3 regions of the Sessilibacter sp. MAH3 genome follow, and region 3 is predicted to be linked to each of the others. Evidence: predicted binding sites of a transcription regulator. Region 3 holds the regulator's gene; each other region holds the start of a gene.
What was found. Region 3 encodes FNR, which switches genes on or off when oxygen is low (the NO sensors DNR and NnrR bind a similar motif). Its sites were predicted from a motif close to TTGATNNNNATCAA; they were not measured.

Region 1 (3,443 bases), on a different contig from region 3:
TAATTGTATGTTGTATGAATCTATCTTGCCTGAATTCTTGCTGCTTCGTTTATGAAAAATTCGGTAATTCAGCGAATTAAACTAATTTTCTAGTTATCGTTAAGTAACCTGAAGTGATCAATATAAGCCGCGAAAGCTGTGAGATTATCGGGAGTATAAGTTAGGGTGGTGAGAACTCGGGCCCACCGGAGGAGTATGACGGAGAAGCTCATTTGGCAGAGCTTAAGCACCGATTTTAAATCTTTTTAGTTTCTTATTGTGTTCGTTATTATCTTTTTAATTCTCTACGGTAGTTGTTTTCTTTTCGGTATATCCTGTATCAAACCCTTTTTCTCTAAGCGCTTCGGCTATTTTTTCGGGTGAATAAAAGTTTTGTGTTTCTACTCTTAAAAATGGATGTATACCTAAAAGTGCGTGATTGACATATTGATCTCGATGATATCGAGTTTGATTTTTATGGCTGCTATCGTCCAACTCTATAACGGCTTTTATTTCTGTTTTCCAATCAGTAATTACAAAATCAATAGGTTTGTTATAGGTTTTGTTGAAGTGTTCCTTTAGCAGTGGTTTAGTTAACGCTTTCAATGAGGTTTGGCAATGAATCATGTAGCGATCACCCAATACAACTCTTAATGCTTGAAATAGTTTTTGTTTATTTTTTGAGGTTAAGTAACCTTGCTTTAAGTGCTCAATATTTGTATAAGTACTGTTATCTTTTATAACTTTATTAGTGTTGCCGTTTTTACCGTATTTTATTGCGGCTACAATTAACGCAATTAAAAGTAATGCAATTACGTAATCCATATTTAATTTCTTCAATATTGAAGGTAGAGGCGAAGGCCTATTATATTTATTGACGGATAAATAAATAGTATTCCATAAACTTTTTACAGGTTGCGGTATTTGCGGTTAATTAATGGTGGTTAATTCTCAGAGTTTGTTTGTTGCTTATGCATTAACAAAAAACGCAGCCATATGGCTGCGTTTTTTCTAAGTTATTTAAGCGCTTTTGATTTTTATGTATACATCAGTTGGCCATAAATTGGCCGCCATTGATTGAAAGGGTAGCGCCGGTTATGAAGCTATTTTGTTCATCAGCCAAAAAGCGGGCGGCTCTTGCGATGTCACCGGTATTGCCTAAACGACCAACGGGAATACGTTTTACAATTTTTTCTAATACGTCTGCAGGTACAGCGCGTACCATTTCGGTATCAATATAGCCGGGAGCAATGGCGTTAACAGTAATACCGTATTTGGCGGTTTCTAGTGCTAGAGCTTTGGTAAAACCAAGAATACCTGCTTTAGCGGCAGTGTAGTTTACTTGACCGTATTGACCAGCCTGGCCGTTAACCGAGCTAATATTAATAATGCGACCAAAACCACGCTCACGCATACCCGGTACAAGTTTATGGCAGGTGTTGTAGCACGATTTTAGATTGGTATCTAATACAGCGTTCCAGTTGTCACACGTCATTTTGGCTAATACGCCGTCGCGCGTAATACCGGCATTGTTCACAATAATGTCGATAGGGCCGAAATCAGATTCAATTTGTTGTAAACCTGATTCAACCGCGTCGTAATCCGCTACATCAAACTTAAATGCAGGAATGCCGGTACGGTCAGTAAATTCTTTTGCAGCTTGATCATTACCACCATAATTGGCAACGACTTGATGGCCCATTGATTTTAATTCTAAACAAATTGCTTCGCCGATGCCTCTAGTTCCACCTGTAACTACAGCGACTCTTCCCATGGGATATATCCTCATAAATATATTGTTTACATTGTTGTGCAACTACAGCGAGGAAGCGCTTGCACCATAGTGTTATTGGTTACCACCTCAAATCGAGGCACAGTTGTATAAGGTTGTTATTATTTTTTTATTGTATTTTTGGAGCTAAATGAAAATTTTTTGAATGAAAGCGGGCAACAATACAAACTTAAGTGTATAAGCAGAGGTATTCTGGGATGTGCTTGTTGTTCACGCCTATAAAATTTTAATTATTGTCAAACAGTACTTTGCTGTTTAGATCGATATTAACTTGGTTAAAATAAACTCATGTATTGATTTAATGAGTTGTTGAACAGAAATTTAGTTTCGCTTCTGTCTATTTTTATTTCTAACGTATTTTTATTGTGAATTCAACTTTATTTATTATGGTGATATTTGTAAGCAGTGTGATATGCGAATGTACAGATTTTAAAATTTTTTAATATTGCAGAGCTATGCTTTTAAATACGATTTTGTTTTAAATCAAAAAAAATTCTCAATTTGATTTCTCGCGTTTGTACATATTTTGCCTTACTCGATTAATTCTGCAATGCAGCAAATTTTAATTTTTAGTGATCAAAAAAACTTGTGCAGATTTACGTATATTTTTTATTTTTACAACCTCAGATTAATTTTTACTAATATAATTTCAGCATAGGATTTCTAAAAAGCAAATTATTTAATGAAATATTTGTCGTTTAAAAAACTATCACCTTAGCTTGGTTAATATGTAAACCTGTTCGATTGTTACCGTAAACGATAATCACACAATATTTTTAAGGTTGGGTATCATTTAGATACAATACCCCAAATTTAAGGTGTTCGATTATTGGTTTTTAATTCAGCCTATGTTTAAGCGTGTTTAATCAATTCTGATGGTGTGTTATTTCTCAGAACAACAATCAGTATCACTGTTGTTTGCATGAAATAATGATAAAACCATTATTACTATTTCTAGTAAATGATTATTCGAAATAACAATCAGATTCTATGCAAGTTATCACCTCACGAAACGTTAAAGTTACCTTTCGAAACAGGCCCTATAGATTTTTTCATGTGTGAACGTGTTCAGAGTTGCCTCTAAACACTATTTGCTACGCAAACACCGTGCCTTGGGGTTGTAATGTTGGCGGCGAACCCCTATAAAACAACCAATGTTTATGGGGAGTACAGAATGACAAGTCATATCATCGAGATTGATCAAAATAACGCCCAGCAGGTGTTAGTGGATGAATCGTTTCAACGTATTGTATTGGCGGATTTTTGGGCAGACTGGTGCGAGCCCTGTAAATCTTTAATGCCGGTGTTAGAGAAACTGGCAAACGAGTACGCAGGTCGTTTTTTGTTGGCAAAAATCAATGCCGACGAACATCAAATGATTGCCTCACAGTTAGGTGTGCGTAGCTTACCGACGGTATTGGTCTTTAAAGAAGGTCAACCAGTTGATGGTTTTGCCGGCTTGCAACCGGAGTCTGCAATTCGCGAGATGTTAAATAAGTATTTACCCAAATCTTGGGATTTAGACTTAGAAAAAGCACAGCAATTGATCGCAGATAACGAGATTGATCAAGCCTTAGTTTTACTGCGTCAGGCGGTTTTAGACTCTAATCAGCAGGCAAATATTTGCCTAGCCCTTGCTGATGTTTTAATTGCAACGAATCGACTCTCTGAA
Region 2 (3,443 bases), on a different contig from region 3:
GTTGAGCCTGCACGTGCCAAGGCAAAAGCTCTTGGTATTAAAGAAATCTATATCGATGATCTGCGCGAAGAATTTGTTCGCGATTTCGTTTTCCCAATGTTTCGCGCTAACACCATCTATGAAGGCGAATACCTATTAGGTACTTCTATCGCCCGTCCCTTAATTACCAAGCGTATGATCGAAATCGCTAATGAGACCGGTGCTGACGCTGTTGCTCATGGTGCTACCGGCAAAGGTAATGATCAGGTGCGATTTGAGTTGGGTGCTTACGCATTAAAACCCGGTGTTAAAGTTATTGCGCCGTGGCGTGAGTGGGATTTAACTTCCCGCGAAAAACTAATGGATTATTGCGAGCAGCACCAAATCCCTGTGGATTTTGCTAAAAACAAGAAAAAGTCTCCTTATTCTATGGATGCTAACTTACTTCATATTTCCTATGAAGGCGGCATTCTAGAAGACCCATGGGCCGAAGCTGAAGCCGATATGTGGCGCTGGAGTGTTGCTCCTGAGCAAGCTCCTGATAAGCCGACCTACGTAGAATTGACCTTTGAAAAAGGTGATATCGTCGCCGTAGACGGTGAGAGAATGTCACCTGCGACTGTTTTGGCGACGCTTAATAAAATTGGCGGCGCAAATGGTGTTGGCCGATTGGATATTGTTGAAAACCGATATGTAGGAATGAAGTCTCGCGGATGTTACGAAACTCCGGGAGGCACAATCATGTTAAAAGCGCATAGGGCCATAGAGTCCATTACGCTAGACCGTGAAGTAGCTCATCTTAAAGACAGCCTCATGCCAAAATACGCCGAAATGATTTATAACGGTTATTGGTGGAGTCCTGAACGAAAAATGCTTCAAACCGCCATCGATCAATCACAACAGGTTGTAAATGGCGACGTTCGAATCAAATTGTACAAAGGTTATGTCGAAGTTGTAGGCCGCAGATCTGCTGACAGCTTATTTGATGAAAAAATAGCAACTTTTGAAGACGATGCTGGTGCATACAATCAAAAAGATGCCGAAGGCTTTATCAAACTGAATGCATTAAGAATGAGAATTGCGGCCAATAAAGGCAGAAACAACTTTTAATTTTGTTTGTAAGGCAGCAACTACCATACCGTGTATTTGCTGCCCTACACAAAATGTCATCACATAAAAACAGACGTAAGCGCCAGATTTTAGTTGTATTTGCGTTTACCGAGGCAACTGGAGTTTGTGTTGGATTGGTAATAGAAAATCCAGCAAGCTTTATAGATTGTCCGTTACTTGCTGTATCAGATTAAGTATGTTGCCCTTAACAATTGGGCAATTAGCACTAATCCAAAAAATTATTGGTCGGTAGGTTTTTCCCACTTTTGGATCAAAGCTTAATAGACGATGTTTGCGTTATATTATCGCACCATCGAAAAAGGGCTATTTCTGCATACTTAAAACGGTATTAGTTGAGCTTCGAAAGTAATTGTTTTTTTAATATTCGCGCTATTTATCTGAGCTTAGAGACATGCCCCCAGCAAGAGTTCTGCTTTTGTTGGGTTTTGCTTAAGCTAAAGTTCTAACAGCTTGATGAGAGTCAAGCTAGAGTTCATTAGCCTCTCTAATATACCGCTGAATATATAAGTGCACTTTAGGGTAGAAAAAAGCACATTAAATATCCGGTTATTCAGGTATTTATCCGAATTAAAAATTCTAAATATTCATTAATTAGTCTAGGACGTCGCTATGGGAAGTCATTCTGTTGCAGTTGAGCAGCCGGCGTACGATTTTAAAATCGTACGTCAGTTCGCTGTTATGACCGTCATCTGGGGCGTGGTCGGTATGGCAGTCGGTGTACTGATCGCGTCTCAATTGGTTTGGCCTGAGCTGAACGATATATTTCAGCCGTATACACATTTTGGTCGTTTAAGACCGCTTCACACCAATGCGGTTATTTTTGCATTTGGTGGATGTGCACTGTTTGCCACTTCCTATTACGTTGTTCAACGTACGTGCCAGACCAAATTGTTTGGTGGAATTTTAATTCCGTTTACATTCTGGGGTTGGCAATTAGTTATCGTTCTTGCAGCAATTACCTTGCCAATGGGTATGACTTCTGCGAAAGAATACGCCGAGCTAGAATGGCCAATCGATATTTTGATCGCTTTGGTATGGGTTTCTTACGCGATCATATTCTTTGGTACTATTGCAACGCGTAAAACCTCGCACATCTATGTAGCGAACTGGTTCTACGGTGCATTCATTATTACCATCGCAGTGCTTCATATCGTTAACAGTGCCTTTATTCCTGTTACCTTGACTAAGTCCTACTCTGCCTACGCAGGTGCGATGGATGCGATGGTGCAGTGGTGGTACGGTCACAACGCAGTAGGTTTCTTCCTAACCGCTGGCTTCTTGGGCATGATGTACTACTTCGTACCCAAACAAGCGGGTCGTCCTGTTTATTCTTACCAGCTTTCAATTGTTCACTTCTGGGCGTTGATTTCACTGTACATTTGGGCTGGTGCTCACCATCTTCACTACTCAGCATTACCAGACTGGGCTCAAAGCTTGGGTATGGTTATGTCTTTGATTCTATTAGCTCCATCTTGGGGTGGTATGATCAACGGTATCATGACCTTATCAGGCGCATGGCATAAATTGCGTACCGATCCAACCCTACGTTTCCTAGTGGTTTCCCTTTCTTTCTACGGTATGTCGACCTTCGAAGGTCCGATGATGTCGATCAAAACTGTGAACGCACTTTCGCACGATACTGACTGGACCATTGGTCACGTACATTCTGGTGCATTAGGCTGGGTTGCGATGATTTCTATTGGTGCGGTTTACCACTTACTTCCTGTTTTAACTAACCGCAAAGAAATGTGGAGCGTTAAATTGGTTAACACCCATTTCTGGTTGGCGACCGTTGGTACTGTTTTGTACATCGCTTCCATGTGGGTAAACGGTATTACTCAAGGTTTGATGTGGCGTGCATTTAACTCTGATGGCTCATTGACTTACAGCTTTGTTGAATCTGTAGCGGCGAGTTACCCAGGTTATACCGTACGTGTTATTGGTGGTGCTATGTTCTTGCTGGGCATGTTAATCATGACCTATAACATGTTTAGAACTCTAGGTGCTGAGCAACCTGAAGCAAGCCAAGTTGAAGACGATTCTTCAATGCCACAAACCCAAACGGCTTAAGTCTGGAGTTATAACACATGAAAAATCATGACATAGTCGAAAAGAATATCTTCTTGATGGTGATTTTAGTTGTTGTCGCCATCAGCTTCGGGGGATTGGTGGAAATTGTTCCGCAATTCTTCCTTAAGCAAACTACTGAACCAGTAGCTGGATTAAAACCATGGCCTGCTCTACAACTAGAAGGCCGTGATATTTACATCCGCGAAGGTTGCCATGTTTGTCATACGCAAATGGTTCGTCCTCTTCGTGCAGAAGTAGAGCGC
Region 3 (3,443 bases):
AGGCGGAAGATCTTGAAAAGCACTTAAGAGCTTCTCAGTCTTTCGCCATCCATCTACACATTCCTTTTTGCAAAGAGCTTTGCAATTATTGTAATTGCAATATTGTGGTCACTCGACAATACGGTTTGGCGGCGCAATATGCCGACTATTTAAAACAAGAAATCCAGTGGTACGGTCAAATCATCAAGGGAATGAGCCAAAAACGACTACCGCCGAAGCAAATTTATTTTGGCGGCGGCACTCCGACCTTTCTGTTAGCCGATGATTTACGACGAGTTACTTACGAAATTGAAAACTCCTTTGGCGTATCACACGCTGTAGATCGAGATTATTGCATTGAAACCGATCCAAGAACGGTAGATACAGAGCTCGTCAGTCTTGTTAAAAGCTTGGGATTTAACCGCATTCATTTTGGTGTTGAAGATTTTAGTACACAGGTTCAGCAAGTCATTAATCGAAAATACACCTTCGAAAAACTGAAACAATCAACCTCAGATGTTCGCTCGCAAGGCATTCAATCCGTCAGTTTCGACGTTACCTTTGGATTACCACAACAGAGCTTGGGCTCATTTATGAGCAGCCTAAAACAACTGTTAAAACTGTCGCCCTCACGAGTTGTTCTGCGTAAATATCACCACAATCCCAAAATATTTACCTCACAATCGCTGATTGATATCGAATCAGTTCCCGAAGATAAAACCGTTATGGAAATGCGCACCTTTGCCATCAACCATCTTCAAAGTAGCGGTTATTGCGCAATTGGCCCCGATTGCTTCGTTAGCAACGATGACCCCTTGTGCGATGCAACCAAAAGTGGTCGTCTACAATGGACTCAACATGGCTATGTTCCAGACGTTGCCGATACCGTCATTGGTTTTGGATTGTCGGCGATATCCAGTACGCCATCAGCCGTTTGGCAAAACCAGTTGGGTTTACGTGACTATACCCGCCAAGTGAGAAGCTACGGACACTCGGTTTATCGCGGTACGGAACTGTCGGTCGATGATCAAATAAGAAAAGAAATCACTCAACGCTTACTGTGTAATTTAGAAGTGAATAAAGAAGAGTTTGAAAGCCGCTGGAAAACCAGTTTCGACCATTATTTTGCAAAAGAATTATCTAATTTAGAACAAGAGTTTGGGCAACAAATGGTAATCAGTAATCAGCAAAAACTAAGATTAACACCAAGCGGTCAATGGTTTGCCAATCAATTGGCTTCCTACTTCAGACGTGCGGGCTAATAAGCCCGCATTTCATACCGATGTTCCCTGCTATATAGTCTATTGTTATTGCAGTAAAAATAAACAAATTGAATTTTTGAGCTGTTGATCGAATAAAAAATTTATTGATTATTACCAAGGAAGCTAAGTTTTGCGCAAAGAAGGCGTATTTGTAAATTCTCACGCCTCGAAGCTATCGACCTATCTCCCTCAATAACGTATATTGCTGATATAGCAACCTTAAACTATGCACTCAGATCAAAAGTCCTGTAGAATTTCAACAAGATAAGCCCGGTAGGAAAGTTACCTATGACTGTTACCTCATATGTACGATGCAGTAACTGCGCTGTAAGTAAGTTTTGTCTGCCTCACACCCTGTCCAACGATGATATTGGCCAACTAGAAGGTGTGGTGCAACAAAAGCGTGTACTCCATGCGGGTGAGACCCTTTATCATACCGGTGATCATTTCGAAGGGTTGTTCGCCATTAGCTCAGGCAGCTTCAAATCGGTGGTAATTGCAACCAATGGCGATAGCCAAATCACCGAGTTTTCATTCCCTGGTGAAATTTTAGGCTTTGATGCCTATCACGGTAAAACTCACAACAGCTTTGCAGAAGCGCTAGAAACCAGCAGCGTTTGCTTTTTGCCGCAAGCACAACTCGACAATTTGTCACAAAAAGTTCCTGCGCTTCAGCAGCAACTGTACAACCTATTCTCCGCCGAGATTCAAAGCAATAACGAATTCCTATTGATGATGGGCAAGCGCTCCGCAGAAGATCGCCTAGCAGCGCTGTTAATCAACATTTCTAGTCGTTACTCACAACGCGGATATTCTGCAACGCACTTCCGTCTTTCTATGTCGCGTACAGATATCGCCAACTACCTTGGCCTTACTATTGAAACCGTAAGCCGACTTATTCGCAGGTTCCAAAAAGAAAGCCTTATTGAAGTTGCCCAGCGTGACATCACCATTATTGACCTTGTAGGATTAAGTGAGCTAGCTGGCACACACTGCTCCTACGACCAAAAAGTGGCGAGTGCTGAATAACACAAATTTATACTTCGCTTTGAATTGTGATGAGTATTTAAAGCGGTTTGTCTACACGTATTCCCACATTAGATTACCTTCTACCGATCTCGGTCGGTAGAAAAGCTCCTCTTAGTTCTGCAACACTTTCTAATCCCGAAGCATTTTCTCATCAAAAAGCACCGTCAATAAATTCTTATTCGTAACGATTTATTACTTAGAACAATTCCACGTTAAAATAACTTGGTATTGCTTTTAAAGAATCATTGAGCCTTCTAAAAATACCGAATTCCTTGGCCAAAAATGTTCGCAAAACATATCAAAAAAACTTTTTTTATTTAATATAAAAATCTGAACAGCCTTACAAATTTTCAATTATAAATATAGAAAAACAAGAATGTAGAATCAGTTGTAATCTTAGATAACTTTGCCGTAAGTAACTATTCACAAACTTAATTAAAATCAACTACATTACAAACAGCGATCAAATTAACAAAATTCCGCCAAACAACTCACAAAAAACTACCCATTCGATTTAATCAACCGACTAAAACACTCAACACCACCAATTAAACCTGTACTTAACAATCTATTCGTATACAGCAATTAGGGCATTGAGTTAAATCAATCTTAAAAATTAGATATTTGACGGGAAACAAACTATCAATCAACGGTCATTGCGAACAGGGCCGAAAGTCTTTGGTAAATGCCTTACAGCTTCATCCTCATTTCAGTAATTGCGGCCCGTTCAGTTTGTTGCTTAGCTTTGCATTAGTCCCGCTCGGGTTCTTAACCTATCTCTCCGCGTTAACTTCGACGAGTTTTTTAAGGCAGAAAAAAACCCAACATCGTGGAGCTTTTTAAAATTCTATGGTGGTGAGGGAGGGAGGGACTTACAGCGATTTCGTCATTTCCGTCCGTATCCAACAGAGATAGGCGCCAACTCGCTACAGTTGAATGAATTTAACAAGGCTGTATGCACCTGCAACCCTCGATCAGGTCAACTATTAATCATCAAACACATAATCATCAAACACAGAGCAACAATGGTTCTTTCAAAATCCTTTCGACCAAAGCCCACAGATCCGTTACAGTGTAACGCGATTTAGCTTAGGGGCTTCACCGTGGATAAAACCGCAACACAACGACAACAACGCTACCGGGAACAGATAACCAAAGGCGAAAAGAAACGCC

Region 1: a site for FNR is predicted at 1,998-2,011, ahead of phbB (acetoacetyl-CoA reductase). Genes of this name have one in related genera too.
Region 2: a site for FNR is predicted at 1,561-1,574, ahead of ccoN (cytochrome-c oxidase, cbb3-type subunit I). Genes of this name have one in related genera too.

The regions. Positions count from the first base shown of each region.
Region 1 covers NZ_BAAGIE010000020.1:71,446-74,888, forward strand. The annotation lists gene ACYQ2C_RS13020 (DUF2726 domain-containing protein) at 277-804, opposite strand; gene phbB (acetoacetyl-CoA reductase) at 1,028-1,753, opposite strand; gene trxA (thioredoxin) at 2,946-3,443, shown strand, end outside.
Region 2 covers NZ_BAAGIE010000012.1:48,773-52,215, reverse strand. The annotation lists gene ACYQ2C_RS09210 (argininosuccinate synthase) at 1-1,089, shown strand, start outside; gene ccoN (cytochrome-c oxidase, cbb3-type subunit I) at 1,720-3,180, shown strand; gene ccoO (cytochrome-c oxidase, cbb3-type subunit II) at 3,198-3,443, shown strand, end outside.
Region 3 covers NZ_BAAGIE010000002.1:191,965-195,407, forward strand. The annotation lists gene ACYQ2C_RS02350 (radical SAM protein) at 1-1,241, shown strand, start outside; gene fnr (fumarate/nitrate reduction transcriptional regulator Fnr) at 1,530-2,270, shown strand; gene ACYQ2C_RS02360 (ribbon-helix-helix domain-containing protein) at 3,374-3,443, shown strand, end outside.